Regions from separate parts of the Paenibacillus sp. FSL H7-0735 genome, predicted to be linked through region 3. Evidence: riboswitches for the same ligand, from Rfam matches in the RefSeq annotation. Region 3 holds a riboswitch; each other region holds the start of a gene.
What was found. Region 3 has a riboswitch for cyclic di-AMP ahead of NSS82_RS30100 (alpha/beta fold hydrolase). Riboswitches for the same ligand answer to the same signal wherever they lie in the genome.

Region 1 (4,995 bases), on a different contig from region 3:
TAGTAGTTATCATTTTTGTTGGATTGTTTATGTTAGCTTCGAAAGATGCAGCAAAGAATGTCTCTACAGGAGAACCGGTAGAATTCAATTACAGTGAGCTACCTAGGATTGGTAATGAGGATGCACCTGTTAAGCTTGTTGAATTTGGCGATTTCAAATGTCCAGCTTGTTCCCAGTTTGCTGGCTCCATGAAACCGAAAATTGTTCAAGATTTTGTCAACGAGGGAAAAGCAGCTCTTTACTTTGTAAATATGGCTTTCGTTGGTCCTGACTCTGAGACAGCTTCACTAGCTGCATTGTCTGTATACCATCAGAATAAGGATGAATTCTGGAAGTTCTATGATGCTGTATATGCGCAGCAAGGGGATGAGAGCGACGAATGGGCCACTGAGGATTTCTTGATAAGCCTTGCTGAAAAAGAGAAATTAGCGATCGATTACGATCTTTTGCGTAAAGACATCCAAGAGAAAACTTATGCAGATGAGCTGAAGAAAGACATTCAGTTGGCAACTGACGCAGGCGTGACAAATACGCCTTCGCTCTACATTAATGGAGTGAAAACGGCTGAACCTTTCGATATTGAAGCGATTACATCTGAAATTAACACCGCCGCAAAAGCAGTGGAGGCAAAGTGACAAAATTCCTATCTTTTTGCAAGCGTAACTGCCTCTATCTGGCCTGGTTTGTCTCTTTGGTTGCTGTAGCTGGTAGCTTGTATTTAAGTGAAGTCTTGAAATATGAACCTTGTAAGCTTTGCTGGTTTCAGCGGATTTTTATGTATCCGCAGTTATTTTTGTTGGGAATTGCCACTTTCCGTGGAGATAAGCGCATCATTCCTTATGTGCTTCCATTAAGTTTGATTGGTGGCAGTATCTCAATCTATCATTATGCGGAACAGAAGATTCCAGCGTTAAGTAAAGTTCTACCTTGTACAATTGGTGTTCCTTGTAATAAAGATTACTTGAACTACTTCGGATTTATTACGATTCCTTTGTTAGCTTTAATCGCTTTTGCTCTAATTAGTCTCCTTCTTTGGTATGGACGTAAGGAAGAAGAAATGATTGAAGTAGATGCAGAGGAGAGCTTAGGATTTTAGTTTTCGCTTTGGAAGTTACAAAAAAGCTGAAAAGGTATTAAAATCACGGGCTAGAGGGATAATTGAAGATAATGAAAGAGAGCATCCAATAAGACGCTATATTTGAGCTTATTGGATGTTTTTTCATTCTTTTTTCATTTTTTTCAACGCTTTACTGTAGGCACTTTGTAGACTAATATTAGACCTTGTGAGAAGTTGAATATGCGCTGAATTTTCTTAGGAAAAACGGGGGAACCAAACTTGGCATTCATGCCAATGGGGTGAATCGGAACCGGGTCGAACAGACCTGTACCGTAGGGCTATAACCACAGCCCGAATCCGCCAGCTAACCTCGTAAGCAAGGTGGGAAAATGACCATGCATAAGCATGCGGATCATTTCCGTATGCTTATTTTTGTGTCTGCATTTATGAAATCCACCGATGAAAACAGCGCACGGAAATTCCGTTTCAGCTCCCAAAGAAAGGAACTGTATCCACCATGGTAAGCAAGGTAAAACGACTATTGATCGGACGTCCGATGAAGTCGAATGAACTCGATCATGAAAAGTTATCCAAGGTTAAAGCACTGGCTGTCCTGTCTTCTGATGCGCTCTCGTCTGTAGCCTACGGAACGGAACAAATACTGATTGTACTGGTGGCTGCCGGGTTTACTGCCATCTGGTATTCCCTGCCAATTGCATTAGCCGTATTGGGCCTGCTGGCCATCCTGATTTTATCCTATCGGCAGACGATTTTTGCTTATCCGCAAGGAGGCGGAGCTTATATCGTAGCCAAGAGCAATCTTGGTATTCCGACAGGGCTGCTCGCTGGGGGTTCATTATTGGTGGATTACATTCTTACCGTAGCGGTTAGTGCCTCGGCAGGGACGGATGCGATCACATCGGCTTTTCCAAGTCTTCATAATCATACTGTTCTCATCGCTGTATCTGTTATCGTTCTATTAACAATCATTAATCTTCGCGGAGTGACTGAATCGGCTTCGTTCATCGCAATTCCAGTGTATTTGTTTGTGGTTTCGATTGTTGTTCTGATTATCTCCGGTATCGTTAAATATGCAATGGGTGGCGCGCATGCGAATGTTCCTGAAATAGGCAGCGCCGTATCTAATGTAAGTTTGTTTCTACTATTAAAAGCGTTTAGCTCTGGTTGTTCAGCCCTAACGGGGGTTGAGGCCGTATCTAATGCGATCCCAAACTTTAAAGCACCGGCTGAGAAGAATGCAGCCAAGACGCTAATGATCATGGGACTTATCCTTGGCTTTATGTTTACCGGAATCACTGTGCTGGCGTATTGGTATGGTATTGTGCCAGATGAAAAGGCTACGGTTGTCTCTCAGATCGCTGAATCGACCTTTGGCCGTGGCGGATTGTACTTTTTCATTCAAGGGATTACAGCAGTGATTTTGTTCTTGGCAGCTAATACAGCATATTCAGCGTTTCCGCTGCTTGCCTTTATGTTTGCAAAAGATAAATATCTGCCACACGCATTTATGGTCCGTGGTGACCGCCTGGGCTTCTCAAACGGCATTATTTTTCTAGGAGTTATGTCTATCATACTTGTGGCTGCATTCCATGGGAATACGGAAGGTTTGATTCCACTTTATGCGGTAGGCGTGTTCATTCCTTTTACCTTATCCCAACTGGGGATGATGGTGCATTGGATCAAAACAAGACCTGCTGGATGGGTGAAAAGATTTGTTGTAAATACCATCGGTATGCTGACTACATTGACGATTACGCTTATATTTATCATTACTAAATTCTCGAGCGTATGGATGGCATTCATTTTCTTACCTGCTGTAATGTTCGTGTTCCACCGTATTCATAAGCACTATTTGAACACTGCGGATCAACTGCGTATATGTCCGGCTACTGATAAACCTATAATTAAAGGAAGTACTGTAGTTGTTCCTGTTGCAGGGGTTACACGTGCCGTATTACATTCCATCAGCTATGCGAAGTCTCTAACAGATAATGTTGTTGCTGTGTATGTAGGCTTTGATGAAGAAGACATTCATAAGATGGAGCAACGGTGGGAGGAATGGAATCCAGGCGTACGCCTGATTGTACTTCGCTCCAGATATCGTAGTATCATTCGTCCGTTAGTGAAGTTTATCGATACGGTTGAGTGGAAGACAGCTGCGACGGATCACATCACGATTCTGATTCCACAGTTTATTACCAAACATTGGTGGCAAGCCGTGCTTCATAATCAGACCAGCTTTTTAATCCGCTCGTATCTAATGAATCAAAAGGACGTTGTAGTAGCGACTGTCCCTTATCATTTAAATAAATAAGTAGAAGATTAAAGATGAGGTTATATCCGGAACGTTCGGAATATAACCTCTTTTGTATTTTATATGAAGGAAATTGTTGCAAATCCACAGAATTTGAAATTTATATGTTGACACAGAGAATGAGAATCAATATCATTTAAAAGTGAAGCAGAGGTAAAGGTCACCTTTGAATATCAAAGCAGTTACATATAGGAGGGTTTTTAATGTTTTGGCTTAACAGAAAAAGATCAGGAAGCATGAAAGTGACAATGAGCGGACTAATAGTGATGACGCTATTACTTTCCGCTTGTGGTAATAATAATGCTGAAAGCTCATCAAATGCAGGAACAGCGCCTACAACAGCTCCTACAGCAGAATCTACAGAGGCACCTGCTGCTCCTAAGACATTAACAGATGCAATGGGCCATGAAGTAACGATTCCGGCTAATCCACAGCGCGTCCTGGGTTCATATTTGGAAGACTCATTGGTAACTCTGGGTGTAACTCCAGTAGCTCAATGGTCAGTTACAAATGGCGTTCAGGATTATCTGACCACTGAATTGAAGGATGTTCCTACAATTAGTTACGATCTTCCGTTAGAGGCTGTAACCAGCTTTGCTCCGGATCTTATTATCATCCCATCGGAGTCTTCTGTTCAGAACGGGATTTACGATCAGTTGAATAAGATTGCACCCACTTATGTAATTGGGGATGAACTAAATCAAGATTGGCGCAAATCTTTGCTCAAGATTGGTGAGATTTTGAACAAAACCTCTGAAGCAGAAAAAGCCATTAAAGATTATGATGTTAAAGCAGCGGCTGCGAAAGAACAGCTTGCAGGAGCTATTGGACAAGAGTCCGCGGCTATTCTATGGTTGGTGCAAAAAAACTTCTATATTGTAGACGAAACCCGCAGCAGTGGTGCTGTATTATATACAGACCTTGGCGTAAAGCTGCCTAACTTAGTAACAGAGATCCCAGTAGGAACAAGAGCAACTTGGAATCCGATCTCGCTAGAGAAGCTTTCTGAGCTGACCGCAGATCATATTTTCCTTGTAAATAGTGATAAGACTGAGGGTTCGGAGATCCTAGATAGTGCAATCTGGAAGGGTATCCCAGCTGTAAAAGCTGGAAATGTGCATGAAATGAGCTCAACAAGCAGCTGGCTTTACAGTGGTGCGAACGCTGGCAGCAAAATCATTGACGATGTGCTAAAAAGTCTTGTGAAATAAAAGTCGTAATTCACCATGAATGAGACTGATCATTTCGTTGGGGGAGGGCGTGCAGATCAAGTATCTCGGGATACAAAGATCTGCACCATTTTTTTATAAACCAATCCCATAGTACGGAAAAATCGTTCCTGCAATTGTACAACATAAATATTTTTGCGATAATGAGAATGATTGTTGTTATCATATAAACCATTGTAACTATTGAATAAGGAGACAACCCATGGTTTCACCCTCAGATTTCGCAAATCTTAATAAAAATGAACCCAAAAAAGCTCTACATACCCGACCGGCAGCTGCCATTGGTATTCTTATTTTTGGACTTGCTGCTATTGCCTTCGGATTGGCACTTTCGGTCTCAGTGGGTGCGGCAGATATCAAGTTAGCTACAGTAT
Region 2 (4,995 bases), on a different contig from region 3:
GCTTTTCTAGGCGGAGGTCATGAGGCGGTTAAAAAGGATTTACAGCAAAAAATGCAGGAAGCTGCTGAGGAGTTATATTTTGAGCGGGCGAAGGAACTGCGGGATCAGATTATCCATATCGATGCATTGATGGAGAAGCAGAAGATCAACACTACAGATACTAAGGACCGGGATGTATTTGGTTATGCTGTAGACAAGGGATGGATGTGTGTACAGATTCTGTACATGAGACAAGGGAAGATGATTCAGCGCCATTCCTCCGTGTTCCCGTTCTATGGTGAAGCCTACAGTGACTTTATGTCTTATGTGACGCAGTATTATAGTGATAATCCCGCTTTGCCGCAGGAGATCCTGCTGCCGGATGTGCTCGATGAGGAGTCTCTGGCTAATAAAGAGAGTAAACCCGAGATCGCCATAGCTGCTCCAGCAGAAGCGGATTTACAACAGGGTGAAGATACTCCTGAATCGGCTGAAGAGGCTGAGGCACGTGCGACGGCGGCGGAGGAAGCTGCTGCAGCTGGGATCGTGGATGCCGCCGGCGGTGCTTCCATTCTGCAGGAGTGGCTGGGCATTAAGGTGCTTGTGCCACAACGCGGCCTTAAGAAGCAGATGGTTGGCATGGCCTGTCAAAATGCAAGAGTGGCTATCGACGAGAAATTCCGGCTGATTGAACGGGATGAAGAGCGTACCTCTGGAGCAGCGATCAGCTTAGGTGAGAGCTTGGGTCTTGAACGCTTGAGCCGCATTGAGGCGTTCGATAACTCGAACATTCAGGGAACTAACCCGGTCTCAGCGATGGTTGTCTTCATTGATGGCAAGCCTGCACGAAAAGAGTATCGTAAATATAAGGTTCGTACGGTAGTGGGTGCGGATGATTATGGAACGATGCGCGAGGTCATTCGGCGGCGATATGAACGGGTATTGAAGGAGAATCTTCCGATACCGGATCTTATCGTGGTCGATGGCGGGAAAGGGCAAATCTCCTCTGCTATTGATATTCTGGAGAATGAGCTGGGATTATTCATTCCGGTCTGCGGCCTTGTTAAGGATGATAAGCATAAGACGGCTCAGCTTTTGGTTGGAGATCCGCCAGAACCTGTCGCGCTAGCCCGGGACAGTCAGGAATTTTACCTTTTGCAACGGATTCAGGATGAGGTCCATAGGTTCGCGATCACCTTCCACCGTGAACAGCGCGGGAAGTCCATGGTTACCTCCAAGCTGGACTCTATACCTGGTATAGGTGAGAAGCGCCGTAAAGCGCTGCTTAAGCATTTCGGATCGCTTAAGAAAATTAAAGAAGCCTCCGTGGATGATTTCCGTACACTTTCTATTGGAGAAAAGCTGGCAAGACAAATTCTTGATGCGCTCAAGGACGAAGAGCCAACCTCATAGCAATGGTGACAAAAGAAAAAGGGTATCACAGCAGCGACTAAAGCTGCTATGATGCCCTTTTTTAAATTTGGTTATAGGATGTACACTATTTTATTTTCTTAAATCAAAGAAGAAGGCTCCACCGGCTTAGTCTTCTGTGGTGGATTAAATCGATAGACGATGTAAGCGACTATGAATGGCATAATAATCGCGAAGATACCCGCGCCTACATTTACGCTCTCCTTCATAAAGATCAGCGTAGCGCCCATCAGGATGCTGTCAAACACGACGTGGCTGAACATGACAGCAATAAATCCGTAACGAAGGAAAATATAACTGAACAGCAGCCCGATTACGGTCAGCTCAATCGGACGGGAGCTGATGGGATAGATCGGATATAACGTATGGCCAAACGCCCAAACCAGCGTGGTGATCAAGCAAGCGACGAAAGTGTTCCGGAACACCTTTTTCAGCATAGGGATTCCGAAAAAGCGATAAATGGCTTCCTCAGATAAACCAGCGAGCCATGCGACGATAGGCAGAAGCCAAGCATATCTCATGTTATAAGGAGACTGGGTGGCGTCTGTAGTAGACCAATTGTGCAAGGTAAACGATAATATGATGAACATAACCGTCTGCACCCCTAGCAGAACGAAAGCCCACATGTATCCAGCCCGGATACTATCCAACACATATTGTCCATAGCCGGGCTCTTTGGCGCGGGGCCAAGGGTTCATGCCTCCCTCTTTTCGCCATAGGCCATTGCCGCCCACTAAAGAGAAGTAGAGCAAGGAGGACATCAGCAGGCTGTATAAAGCATAAATGATAAACATAATGACAGAGGTAATCTGTGCTTCTAGCCCTTCGCCTGTTGATTCAGGCAGCATATTATAGGTGCTGATCATCATGATTACAAAATAGGCTGAGCTTAGGAATACCCCACGTTTAAAGGAAGTATGCTCTCTTCTAAGAATACTGTAGACGAGTGCCAGAATTCCTAAAATCAGTGTGGGTATACCGTAACCGAATAATGTCAGCTTTTCCGCTAAAGAGGTCTGTCCTTGTACGTAGGAGGTATGCCAAGCCGGTGCAGAGAATCCGGCATTAAAGCTGGAGACCTGCTCTCCACTGAAATCAAAATAATAGTGCAATAAGGATTCGCCGACCTGAACAGTGCTATCCGTATACACCAGCCCATGGTTTCCTGTATTCGATTCAATTTGTAGCTTGGCAGGATTTACTTCCCATTCCTGAAGCCAAGGACGAGCAAGATTCTCCTTCTGCGCTAGAGTGAGGTCAGCTCCCTTGTCCTCTTTTGCACCAACGGAAGCAATGCCAGACCCCTCTTCGGAGGCAACTTTTGCAGCCTTTGAGAAAGCGACAATCTCGCCGGTATACATATTGAGGTCAACGATGATTTGCGGCTCTTGATCCGCTGACGGAGTAAGCGTTGCACGAAAGACATCAAAAGGATATTTTTGATCCAATTTTTTCTTGGTATAGTCCTCCACAAGCTTCTCGCGAGACATATAACCATAAAAGGAAGAGTCCGTCTCGTAAAGTACATTCCATTGATCGTTTGGTGCTTCGGTGTAATTGAGCTTTTGTTCTGCGAATAATACGGCTTGGTCACGGGCTTCTGCCTTGCTAATGACGGTGGTATCTTCACCTGTAGGGCTACTAAGCAGTGAAGGGGAAATCTGAAACATAATAAATAGAATAAGACCGATAATGCCCGAGATGATGAGCCTCTTGGAGAGGGCACGTTGCTGTAAGGGCTGGCCGACGGGATTCATGTAACGCCTCCTTGTTATGTACTGACAATGTTATGTTCCATTATAGTATTAGTGCCTGGTTGGTTACAAAAAACATTATATGTTCTTTTTATGGGTAATAGAGATAGTATAGAATAGTCATGTGAATTTATACCATGAATTTTATCGTGTTCATTTCTGCACGAATGATGAGAATCGGTGTAATTGCAGGGAAAACACGGAAAAGTGATGAGAAAAGGCACTCCTTTTGATGCAGTCTCTTTAAACCGCATTTTTTCATGCGAATGAGCATTAATTGTGTCTTTGTGAATTCACTAAATAACGTATATAATTTGTATGCAATTGTATAGTAGCCGAATTTCTGGTGAAAACGGGGGAACCATAAGAAGTGATGAAAAGTGGAGTGTACACGATAAATGGCACTTTCATCAGGGGTGAATTTCGTTCTGGGAACGAATAGGGCAGCCTGCACAGTCCGAATCCGACAGCTAACCTCGTAGGCTAATTTACTGCAGGAACCAAGTCAGCATTGGTTTTCCAGTGCTTTTTTTGTTGGAATTTTTGATAAGAAGGTGAGCAAAGTGGCTTCACAGTTTCGCAGGAGTTCTGAATTTAAGTTTCTGAAGCTCTCGCCGCCGCAGATACTGGTGCTTGGTTTTGCATCGATTATTCTGATAGGGGCCTTGCTGCTTATGCTGCCCATCTCAAGCACAAGCGGGAATTCCGTGGAATTTATTGATGCATTATTTACTTCAACTTCGGCAACCTGTGTAACAGGGCTTGTTGTGCTGGATACCGGAACTTCGTTCACGATTTTTGGGAAAACCGTAATTATGATCCTGATCCAGATCGGCGGCTTAGGTTTTATGACCATGGCCACTCTATTTTCACTGGTGTTAAAGCGTAAAATATCTTTGCGGGACAGGCTAATCCTACAGGAAGCCATGAATCAAGGCTCTATGGAAGGAATTGTGCGGCTGATCCGAAGAGTCCTCATATATTCTCTTGTCATAGAAGGCTGTGCCGCTTTGCTGCTGTCTATTCGCTGGGCTTTTGATATGCCACTGGGAAAAGCGATTTATTATGGCATATTTCATGCGGTGTCTATGTTTAATAATGCGGGGTTCGATATTTTTGGGGATTTTCGCAGTTTAACTGATTATGTATATGATCCACTTGTGAATATTATTGTGATGTTTCTGATTGTCTCCGGCGGGATTGGTTTTATTGTAATGTCAGATCTGGTGGAGTTTCGGGTAACCCGCAGGCTGTCTCTACATAGTAAAGTTGTCCTGTCCACCAGCACAGGGCTGATTCTGATCGGAGCTCTGGTTATTTTTATATTCGAGTTTACTAACACTCGTACCCTAGGTTCACTGAATTTTGGCGGTAAAATATTATCAGCCTTCTTTCAATCCGTGTCTCCCCGTACGGCTGGCGCGAACACAGTTGATATTGCTGGACTTCGGCAGGCTACACAATTTTTTATAGTGATTCTTATGTTTATTGGTGCTTCTCCAGGCTCAACGGGCGGCGGGATCAAGACAACAACCTTTACGATGATGATTGGTGCTGTTATTGCTATGCTGCGTGGACGGGAAGATGTTGTGTTGTTCCGTTATCGGCTGGCTCAGGAGCGCATCTACAAGGCATTAACGATCACACTGCTGGCTTTGTTGTTAATCGCCTCTGTGTCGATGATACTCTCCACAACTGAAGACAGTAATTTCTTGGCAATCTTGTTTGAGACGACCTCCGCCTTTGCTACGGTAGGACTGACTATGGGGCTAACTCCGGAACTGTCAGCGATCGGTAAGATTCTACTCTGTCTGACGATGTTTGCAGGTCG
Region 3 (4,995 bases):
CGGTCAAGTAGTAACCTTCAATGGTAGTACCTATATAGCTACTGTTGCGGGACCAACGGGAACACCTGGAAGTTCACCAGATTATTTATTAATTGCTGGGGGCTCCACAGGCCCCCAAGGACCTCAAGGCCCTCAAGGAACACCGGGACTTCAAGGACCTCAGGGGCCGCAAGGGGTAGGGCTGCAAGGGATTGTAATCTTTAATCCTGCACAAAGTCCTACTTATCCAGCAGGTCAAGTAGTAACCTTCAATGGCAGCACCTATATTGCTACCGTTTCTGGACCTACTGGAATACCCGGGAGTTCACCAGATTACTTGTTAATCGCTGGTGGCGCGATGGGACCTCAAGGACCACAGGGTGTGCAGGGGATTCAAGGGCCAACAGGTGCGCAAGGACCAGCAGGTCCAGGCGTAGGAGCAACTGGAGCGACTGGCTCGACTGGCGCTGCAGGCTTGGCAGGCCCTGCTGGTGCAACGGGCGCGACTGGCGACCCCGGCGCGGTCGGCGTTGCCGGAGCTACGGGTGCAACGGGTGCGACTGGTGATCCCGGTGCGGTCGGCGTTGCCGGAGCTACGGGTGCAACGGGTGATCCCGGCGCGGTTGGAGCTACTGGCATTACCGGAGTCACTGGTGCAACCGGTAACGGTGCAATTATTCCGCTGGCATCCGGAGGACCTATTATTATGACCACGGTTTTAGGTGGTTTGGTGGGAACAACAAGCCTTGTAGGCTTCGGAAGTTCAGCCACAGGCATTTCTCTTGTTGGCGGTAATGTTGATTTAACAGGTACTCTCCTTGGACCGCTTATCAACTTTGCATTCTCGACTCCTCGTGCAGGAGTGATAACATCCCTTGCTGCTTATTTCAGTAATACCATAGCTTTATCGCTGCTTGGTACTACAATAAATGTAACAGCACAGTTGTACCAATCGGCCACACCAAATAACACATTTACTGCTATTCCAGGGGCATTAGTAGCGCTCCCACCTATCACAGGTACTATTAATCTAGGAACTTTTGTCAATGGAATTACAAATGATATCAATTTTGCTGTAACACCACAGACACGTCTGCTTATGGTATTCTCAGCCACTGCTACAGGCCTCACCCTTGTAAATACAGTCACTGGTTATGCAAGTGCTGGCTTTACGATTGTATAATCATTAAAACAAATTCAAAAAAAGGCATCTGCCATTCCTTCTAAGGAGTGACAGATGCCTTTTTGGTAATATGCGGTACAATTACTTGATCTTTCGGACTCAAATGCCGCTATTCGTTAATTTATCCCTGTTTAGAGAGATCATCGGACCTGAGAGGCGCTATTGGGCAGAAATGGTGCTCAATAGCGTCTATTTTGTACAAATAACGCCTATGGGGTCCAATAGCAACTCAAAAATAGGAAAATATTGCAAATAAGAGCGCTTGAGTCCGATAGTCTGTCAATGCCACTCCCCGCTCTTCTTCTCTCCTACTCATGTCCGGAGGCTGAATCCCTATTACCGAAACCTTCCTTTCCTTTGGTCTCGATCAGGAGCTGCAGATACGCTGCTTATTACACCTCCTTCTATACACTTACAATCACTACTTAGAGTCTACTGTTTCTTTCCCACGTCGGATGAGCTGCTTACTATGCCTCCCTCTATACACTTACCTTAACTACTTAGGTCTACCGTACTCTCCCACGTCGGATGAGCTGCTTACTACGCCTCCTTCTATACACTTACCTTCACTACTTAGGGTCTACCGTTCTTTCCCACGTCTGATGAGCTGCTTACTACACCTCCTTCTATACACTTACAATCACTACTTAGGGTCTACCGTTCTCTCCCACGTCGGGTCAGCAGCTTATTACGCCCCTTCTATACACTTACCATCACTACTTAGGGTCTACCGTTCTTTCCCACGTCTGATGCGCTGCTTACTACGCCTCCCTCCATACTCTTACCATCACTACTTAGGGTCTACTGTTCTTTCCCATGTCGGGTGAGACGCTTACTACGCCCCTTCTATACTCTTACCTTCACTACTTAGAGTCTACTGTTCTTTCCCATGTCGGGTGAGACGCTTACTACGCCCCTTCTATACTCTTACCTTCACTACTTAGAGACTACTGTTCTTTCCCACGTCGGGTGAACTATATTTGATGCTGTGGTAGGGTAGGGACATTAAGTGGCGTTCTAGGTACAATATGCTTGTAAATGTTCAACATCCACCGGTTAGTAAAATACCAAAGGCTGGCTCATTCGTAGATTTCACTACTGATGAGCCAGCCTTTAGTTAGATATCCATTATATTAGGGAAATCCTCCCTAATATTCATCGATAATCGCTTTAAAATAAGGTTTTTAGGGAAATCCTCCCTAAAAATTCTTGCAAATACCCATTTATGGCTAAAAACACCCTATTATTAGGGAGGATTTCCCTAATCCACGTTCTAGGAGCCATAATTCCCTTCACTTTAGGGAGAATTTCCCTAATCCACGTTCTAGGAGCCATGCTCTCTATCACTTTAGGGAGAATTTCCCTAATTCACGTGCTAGAAGCCATAATCCCCTTCACTTTAGGGAGAATCCCCTAAAGTTCTACCCAGAAAGACGTCCCATAGCCAGCTCATGCTCCCTGGCTATGGGACGCCTTTTTCCACTTAAACGCTTCGCTTGTAAAGGTCTCCCTATAGATCAGCTAATCTGCTGACTGCCCTGCTGCTTCTCTAAGAAACGTTGAAGAATCGCATTGAATTGCTCCGGCTGGCATAGATTACTTGGATCTAATGCGTTCGGAATAATCGCCAACTGCGCATGTGGCAGCTGAGACACCATTTCCTTCATACAATTCACTCCAAATTCATTAAAGTCCCCTACAATACATAAAGCAGGACGTTTAAAAGCCTTTAAGCATCTGGTGTAATCAACATGGCTTGTAGCCAGTCTTTGCCGATATAGCTCCCGGGGACGTTTGTCCAGCAGCCCTCTTCTAATCTCATTGTAGGCCAGACTCCAGCGCTCTCGGTACATCATCCGAATCGAAGGCAACACCAGCTCGCTTGGGAGATAATACATTAGCAAACTGCAATATGCTGCCATAGTTTGTATTTTCCCTACAATTGTTGATCCGTGAGTCCTACAGAAGCTATCCGCGACCACAATGGCTTTCACACGCTCAGGATATTGTTTGGCAATATGCTGAACGACTAAGCCACCATAGGCGATTCCTACAAAAACTGCTTCACGAATACCTAGGTCATTCAACAGCATAATCAAATCCAGACATTGCGTCTCAATAATCTCATGTGGGGCCTCCAGCAGTTTACCAGACTTGCCATTCCCCCGTAAATCGCACAAAATCACTTTATATTTATCGGAAAAATACTCCAGCTGTGGTTTGAACATACTGTGTGTTAATCCATGTCCATGGATAAACACAACCGGAGTGCCAGTTCCATTGATTTCATAATAGAGCGAAGTTCCGTTCAGTTTAGCGATAGGCAAAGGTAACACCTCTTTCATAATAAATTCTACGTCTATATCTGCTTAAAAACGCAGCAAAAAACCACAGAGGGATTCTCTGTGGCTATTCATCACTAAACACGCCATTCATCCTCTCTCCATACGCTTACGAGGTTAGCTGTCGGATTCGGGCAGTGAGAGTTGCCCTACCTGCAGGGATGCATGTTATGCACCCGGAACAGGATTCACCCCATAACCAGTGCCGACTCTCACATCGGCTGCCAGTTGTTGGTTCCCCCGCTTTCCAGAAACGGAAATTAAGCGGATTGCTTATGTAATTGTAAATTTAAGATAATTGTCAGTTCTGAGATGAATCATACTCTTGTAAGGTTTGCTTGTAAAGGAGGGCTCTGGTCAAAATAATGTTGAAAGCAATGCTTTTCATTTCATATTGAGCATACTCTTCATTTTCTCTTTCTTTTGCTCTTGTTTACTCGTTTTATTTAAGAAAATGGCTCTGAACCAAGCCAAACGGAGGTTAAAACACCAGTACTTTCTATATAAAGGCCATCCTTTTCACTGGAGATATGAAAAAAGCTAAGCAGAATCAGAGGTATTCCCCTGTCCACTTAGCTTCCTCTTACAATACTATGGCTACAAAAGATCGGCGTTTTTCAATGCATGCTCCCAGCTTGGAAAAAAGAACAGCGCACTTCTCATAAGCTCAGGATCGCTCTGCTTTACTTGTTTTTTACTGATCGAGCTTCCGTCGCTTTGCAGCTTTTTGATCCGACTTAATACTTCATCAGCCTCCAAAGGAATTTCCATTGAAACACTCCTTTCTCAGTGACCTGTTTCCCTTCATTTTCTCCATAATATGTTTATTTATTCCGTACTCTTTATTTCCCCAGATTAAACCATCTGATAGATGGGTTGTTCAGCAATGAACCGGTTAGAAAGCATGGGATATTTGTCTGCTAAGATTTCAGCTAAATATTTCATCCCCGGCGCTTCACTCTCCGCATGACCTAACATGATGAGCGCTTTAGATCTGCCTTGGTGCCCTGCATCCCGCACATATTCCGGAGTCTCCCACTCTGGTCCCTCTCCAGCAATAATTAAATCAAGATTGTGATCATTAAAATGCGGAATAGCCATCGTCCCGCCTCCTCTGTAACCTACTAATATCCCTACGCGTTTGCAGGACAGAGACAGGTCACCGGCAGCGCGTACATAAGAGATCCCTAGCTTACTTTTAATATATTGAGCAGCTTCCAGTACAGTCATAGCAGGAATAGTGAGAATCGTAGCAGCTGCTTGCTGCTCTTCCACGTATGCGGACCAATCTAGTTCTCGCAGTAAACCCACCATAATTCCATCCGGCTTTTGCCGATGCCAATAATCATGATAACGAAAAATAGCAATTTGGGAATGTTCGATCAGACTTTTTTTCGCATGATAAACCGGATCACCTTCTAACCACTCGCTCGCCGCATGATGGCTATAAAATACACCTTCATGCGTGATCAGCAAATTGGCTCCTAACGC
Region 4 (4,995 bases), on a different contig from region 3:
TATCGGTGTTTTCCTAGTAGGAATATTGCAAATTGGGATCTTTGTCGCAGCGATCGTCGTCAATTTGACGCTCCCGCATAATGCGACTGTATTGGCTGATTTTGATCTCGATTTAGGCCAGCTCAATATTAACTTGCTGCTCTATGGATTTGTCTTGTACGTATTAGGTTACTTCCTCTATGCCTTGATGTATGCGGCTGTAGGTTCGATTGTCAGCCGTACGGAGGATCTCGGTCAGGCGGTAATGCCAATCATGATGTTAGGCTTCGTAGCGTTCTATGTTCCACTGTTCAGTATCTCCAATGCAGATACTCTAGTGGTTAAGATAGCGAGTTATGTACCTTTCACTTCACCATTGACGATGCTGCTCCGAATTGGTGTCGGTGAGGTGGCGATCTGGCAAGTCATTGTATCGCTGCTGATCCTGCTTGTGACTACCTTCATCTTCGGATGGCTGGCAGCCAAGATCTATCGTACCGGCGTACTGATGTACGGCAAACGCCCAAGTATTAAAGAAATCAGAAAAGCAATGAAAGCATACAAGATCTAAGAAGGCCTCATATAACTTTTAGGGAGTGCTAATGATGTCTACAAGCGAACAATATACCATTATGCTTTTAATGAGTTCGGTATCACTGGCTTCGGTTAGTAGAATGCTTCCGGATGGCTCCACTTTTATGGATTTCGTTCAAGGCGTATTGACCGGTGTTGCTATAGTGGGGATGTTGGCAGGATTGTGGATGTACAGTAAGGCGCGTAAGAGTAAGGCACAATAGTAGGTACTGAATTTTCGGGGGGATCCTAACAGCCATTTATGGTTGCTGGGATATCCCCGTTTTTGAGTTGGCAATCTCTTTGTATACGAGCTGATATAGCTAACGGACCCAGCAACACTTAAATGCAACAATCATCGAGATTTGGCAAGATATCGGACACAATAGTCGCTATTGGCATGAAAAACAGTGAATTAGTAGCTCTTTTAACCAAATAGTTGCACTGGAGTCCGATACTATGCTCAAAAGGCGATAAACGTGCAAATAACGATATCTGGGTCCGTAAGCCTTGCCTTGGTGGAAGATGATTAGGGCCTGCTTGAAGACGATCCGAGACGCTCATCGCTCGGGATTTCTACTGGAGTCCGAACGCCGGCCAAATTTGAGGAAAAGCTTCAATTAAAGGCTCCTGAGTCCGTTAGATGCTTCATGCGCTTAAAGATCGTCTGAATTCTAGTCAGTGACTAAATTATAGAAAGATTTGCGCTCGTTAGTATATCCGCTTGGGCGGTCATCTGCTCCCGTACAGCTCTAAGCTGTGCTTTCAGTGCAGGAACACTTTTTTGCAGAATAACGCTTATTTGAGAAAGAGGCAGCTTTAAGCCGTACCACAATACCTTCACAAGCTGTTCCTCCCAAGGTATTCCCTTAGCCGATAGAAGAGAGCGCCGGGCAAAAGAATCAGCACACTGGCGAATACAAGTGCGGTAAGCGTGGATAGAGAATAACTGAGGGTCGAAGTTATCCTGACGATATATTTTATGAAGCTCTGTGAAGGTGCGGATAGTAACCTTGTCTGCCTCATTAGATTGTTCTAATAACATGGAACTGAGTACGTAGACTTCATTAGTATACTTTTGAACACACTCTGCAAATTTAGCACTGTAGGTGGACACGGGAGGTAAGGGGTCAGGCATGGTGAACACGATCCTTTCAGAATGAGAGATTTGCTTGAATCTATAATATAGAAAAGTAAGAGATGGATTTATTGATAAGATCGGCGGTGTCTGGTTCCGGGCAACTGTGTTTCTGCTGGGAGGCAGTGGATAAAGCTTTGGAAGGTTTGTAGTAGAGCCGTTCACTTCTGGAATTGCTCCCCCCAGCTGCAACACTGTACAGACGCCCTTGCTGAATATGCCCAGCCAAGGATTTACCCTGGAGCTTGGCCTTTAAATCCTGCAAAGCACCCTGAACTAGCTCAAGCTTAACCTGCTCCCAATCTGAACCTTCGCGGCGGACCTTATCCAGCGCTTCCTCAAGACGGCAATGACAGATAGCCCGTAAAAAAGAACTCCATTTAATGAGATCGAAATTTTTGGTGTTGGCAGAGATTAGACAAGCCCCCCAACTGCAACCTCCCTTACAGGTGAGCTTCAGAATACCATAACGGCAGCCTTCAGCCCCTTCCATTCCATAGTGAATAGGCTCGGGTTCATCCAATACAAATACTTCAATGCGGGATAGTCTGCGCTGGTCCATAGTAGGGTTCCTCCTTAGATTTCCAAAAGCTTTAAGTCTACATGATGAGTGACACTAGCCTTTTCTACACAAGCGAGCATTTCCATTTTATTCTCACAGACTGCGGTATGCTCTAGCCATAGTCGGAACTTCTCTTTCCGTATAACAGATAGATGTAAGGGAAAGGTGCTGCGGGATCTCAAGACATACCAACCGGCGCTTACATCTTTCCAAGGCTCCTTGAAGGCTGTAAACCACGGGAGTTTTTGATGCGATGACCAATCCTGCTGCTGTTGTTGTTCTCGAATTTTTTTATATATTTCATATACAATCTTAGAGTCTAAACAGTCTTTACAAGAAGAAGGTGTACTGAATTGGCGAAGGGCTTGGATCTGGTTCTGGCCAAATGCATAACCTACAATGTACTTGTGATTATTTTCTTCGAACCATAAGGCCCCGAAACAAACGTAATTTAGACTTATCGGCTCAAGCAGCCCTTGATGTATCCCTAAATAATAGTGCTTCAAAACATTCACCCCATCCAGCGTGCTATCACCTAATAGGCTCAGGTAACGCAAAAACCGCAGCAAGAGGAGGACCTCTGCTGCGGTTTTGGATTACAGGCAGATATACCTGGGCCAAAGCGTGGCGGATCAAGGGTCTCTCTCTTTACGCTTACGAGGTTAGCTGTCGGATTCGGACGGTGAGAGTCGCCCTACCTATTGAGACTTACGCAGTCTCCTTTGGATTCACCCCAAGTAGGCCAGGTGGCCTGATGGTTCCCCCGTTCCCTGCGAATGCAGGAACTCAGCGTTGATTGTTTTTCATGAATTAGATTCAACCCGAATCATACTCTTTTCAAGATTTTCTGTAAAAAACGGAAAATGTTCTTTTAGAGCGATTTTAACCATATCCTGCCGACTACGACTGAAAAACGAGGTAAATAGGTATTTATGGCGTGTTATCGCGCCTCTTTCTCGCTCAACCTCAGCTTCTTGCGTTTCTACCTATAAAGGGAATTTGCAGTATTTTCACCCTAAAAAGGTGAATAAAATCACATGGGTTATAGATAGCGATTAAACGCTCGAAACTCGAGTAAACAAGAGATATAGAGAGATTAGATATCAAGTAAGCGCTATCTAATGGGAAAATAGTTTTTAATTTGCATTATTTTGGCATCATTCAGGTTTTACAAGTCTTCGTGCATAAGAGTATGATTACTCCTGTTTCAACGACAATCGAATATTTGATCCGCTTAATTTCCGATAAGGAAAGCGGGGGAACCAACAATCGGCAGCCGATGTGAGAGTCGGAAGCTGATTATGGGGTGAATCCTGTAGAGGGTGCGAGTGAGCTCGCATCTATACAGGTAGGGCGACTCTCACCGCCCGAATCCGACAGCTAACCTCGTAAGCGTATGGAGAGAGGATGAGTGCAATGTGACCGCTAGCGAGCCACAGAGGAGATCCTTTGTGGCTTTTTGCTGTGCTCTTAGAAGCAAAGCATTTATGGAGGCCTCCCCCAAGAGGTCGCTAAATTCATCATTAGCGGTATTTGTAAGGCAGCGTCTAATGACGTGACACAACCGAGCTTTAGGTTGTGCCCGAAAATGACGATAGGTCAACATCCTTTCGGAGATTTTCGTTGCCTCCTTGTTGTAAATGAGCAGGAGGAGAAAAAAGAGATGACGGATCAGAATGAATATGTGCTTGTATGTGCGCCTACAAAGGCGGGAGAACATTTCATTAAACTTCTGAAGTTCAGGGGTATTAAGATGGCGGGATTAACCAACAATCTGGCTGAGAAAGCTTTACTAGAGGAGCTCGGAATCGAGCAGGTTATTCTAGTGGATACCCGCCATCAGAGCACTTGGTTTCGCCCATCGTTCCCGGTAGGCAGGGTATATCTGTTTGAGAGCAGCTTTCCGCTTTGCTGCCGCTATATTCAGATGTGCCGTACCTGGACGACACAGCCAATTTTTGTGATTACAAGTTCTATAAATCCTAGATTGGTCTATAAAAGACTTGGTGCGAGCTATGTAATCTATTCCCATAGTGGTGATGCTGATTTTCTAATCGATAGATCACCTCATCAAGGATAATGGAAGGAGTGCGGAAGATATGATGGATCTGTATATGGTGGCTTCGTTAGCTGTAATTTACGGGTTATTTTATGGCTTTATGCGCTGGTGCGCAGGTGTAGTTGAGGATACGGGGAGGGATAAGCTGTGATTCTAGTAATCGCTGTTACCCTACTGTTGTTTATATATCTGGTTTACGCGTTGATTCATCCTGAGAAATTTTAAGGAGGGGCATTCATGGGCATTTTGCAAATAGTCGTCGTAATTGTAATTCTCATCTTGTTGGTCAAGCCGATGGGGACGTATTTATATCATGTATTTTCTAACGAACCGAATCGTACGGATCGCTGGTTTGCAGGCACAGAGAAAGGTATTTATAAGCTGATCGGCCTGAAAAAACGGGACGGAATGTCCTGGAAGAAGTATGCACTCAGCTTTGTTTTAACTAATATCGTACTGGTTGCTTTCAGTTATATTTTTCTAAGATTACAGCGGGGATTGCCGCTGAACCCGAATGGAATTGCCGATATGGAACAGACGCTTTCATTTAATACGGTGATCAGCTTTATGACCAATACGAACCTGCAGCATTATAGCGGGGAGACGGGACTATCGTATTTTTCACAAATGGCAGTCATCACGATGATGATGTTCACGTCTGCAGCGAGCGGATTTTCTGTTGCG

Region 1: it holds a riboswitch for cyclic di-AMP, as region 3 does, so the genes downstream of both, NSS82_RS18035 (APC family permease) here and NSS82_RS30100 (alpha/beta fold hydrolase) in region 3, are expected to answer to the same signal.
Region 2: it holds a riboswitch for cyclic di-AMP, as region 3 does, so the genes downstream of both, NSS82_RS27360 (TrkH family potassium uptake protein) here and NSS82_RS30100 (alpha/beta fold hydrolase) in region 3, are expected to answer to the same signal.
Region 4: it holds a riboswitch for cyclic di-AMP, as region 3 does, so the genes downstream of both, NSS82_RS02940 (hypothetical protein) here and NSS82_RS30100 (alpha/beta fold hydrolase) in region 3, are expected to answer to the same signal.

Annotation. Positions count from the first base shown of each region.
Region 1 covers NZ_JBBOZH010000001.1:3,980,424-3,985,418, reverse strand. The annotation lists gene NSS82_RS18045 (DsbA family protein) at 1-635, shown strand, start outside; gene NSS82_RS18040 (disulfide oxidoreductase) at 632-1,096, shown strand; cyclic di-AMP (ydaO/yuaA leader) riboswitch at 1,291-1,450, shown strand; gene NSS82_RS18035 (APC family permease) at 1,575-3,392, shown strand; gene NSS82_RS18030 (iron-hydroxamate ABC transporter substrate-binding protein) at 3,596-4,603, shown strand; gene NSS82_RS18025 (FecCD family ABC transporter permease) at 4,824-4,995, shown strand, end outside.
Region 2 covers NZ_JBBOZH010000001.1:6,054,803-6,059,797, reverse strand. The annotation lists gene uvrC (excinuclease ABC subunit UvrC) at 1-1,392, shown strand, start outside; gene NSS82_RS27365 (CPBP family intramembrane glutamic endopeptidase) at 1,491-3,167, opposite strand; cyclic di-AMP (ydaO/yuaA leader) riboswitch at 3,488-3,665, shown strand; gene NSS82_RS27360 (TrkH family potassium uptake protein) at 3,728-4,995, shown strand, end outside.
Region 3 covers NZ_JBBOZH010000002.1:570,039-575,033, forward strand. The annotation lists gene NSS82_RS30095 (exosporium glycoprotein BclB-related protein) at 1-1,162, shown strand, start outside; gene NSS82_RS30100 (alpha/beta fold hydrolase) at 2,680-3,507, opposite strand; cyclic di-AMP (ydaO/yuaA leader) riboswitch at 3,595-3,781, opposite strand; gene NSS82_RS30105 (hypothetical protein) at 4,102-4,275, opposite strand; gene NSS82_RS30110 (Nif3-like dinuclear metal center hexameric protein) at 4,360-4,995, opposite strand, start outside.
Region 4 covers NZ_JBBOZH010000001.1:650,393-655,387, forward strand. The annotation lists gene NSS82_RS02920 (ABC transporter permease) at 1-550, shown strand, start outside; gene NSS82_RS02925 (hypothetical protein) at 582-776, shown strand; gene NSS82_RS02930 (hypothetical protein) at 1,238-1,690, opposite strand; gene NSS82_RS02935 (hypothetical protein) at 1,731-2,252, opposite strand; gene NSS82_RS02940 (hypothetical protein) at 2,267-2,821, opposite strand; cyclic di-AMP (ydaO/yuaA leader) riboswitch at 2,890-3,054, opposite strand; cyclic di-AMP (ydaO/yuaA leader) riboswitch at 3,474-3,663, shown strand; gene NSS82_RS02945 (hypothetical protein) at 3,916-4,332, shown strand; gene kdpF (K(+)-transporting ATPase subunit F) at 4,459-4,536, shown strand; gene kdpA (potassium-transporting ATPase subunit KdpA) at 4,549-4,995, shown strand, end outside.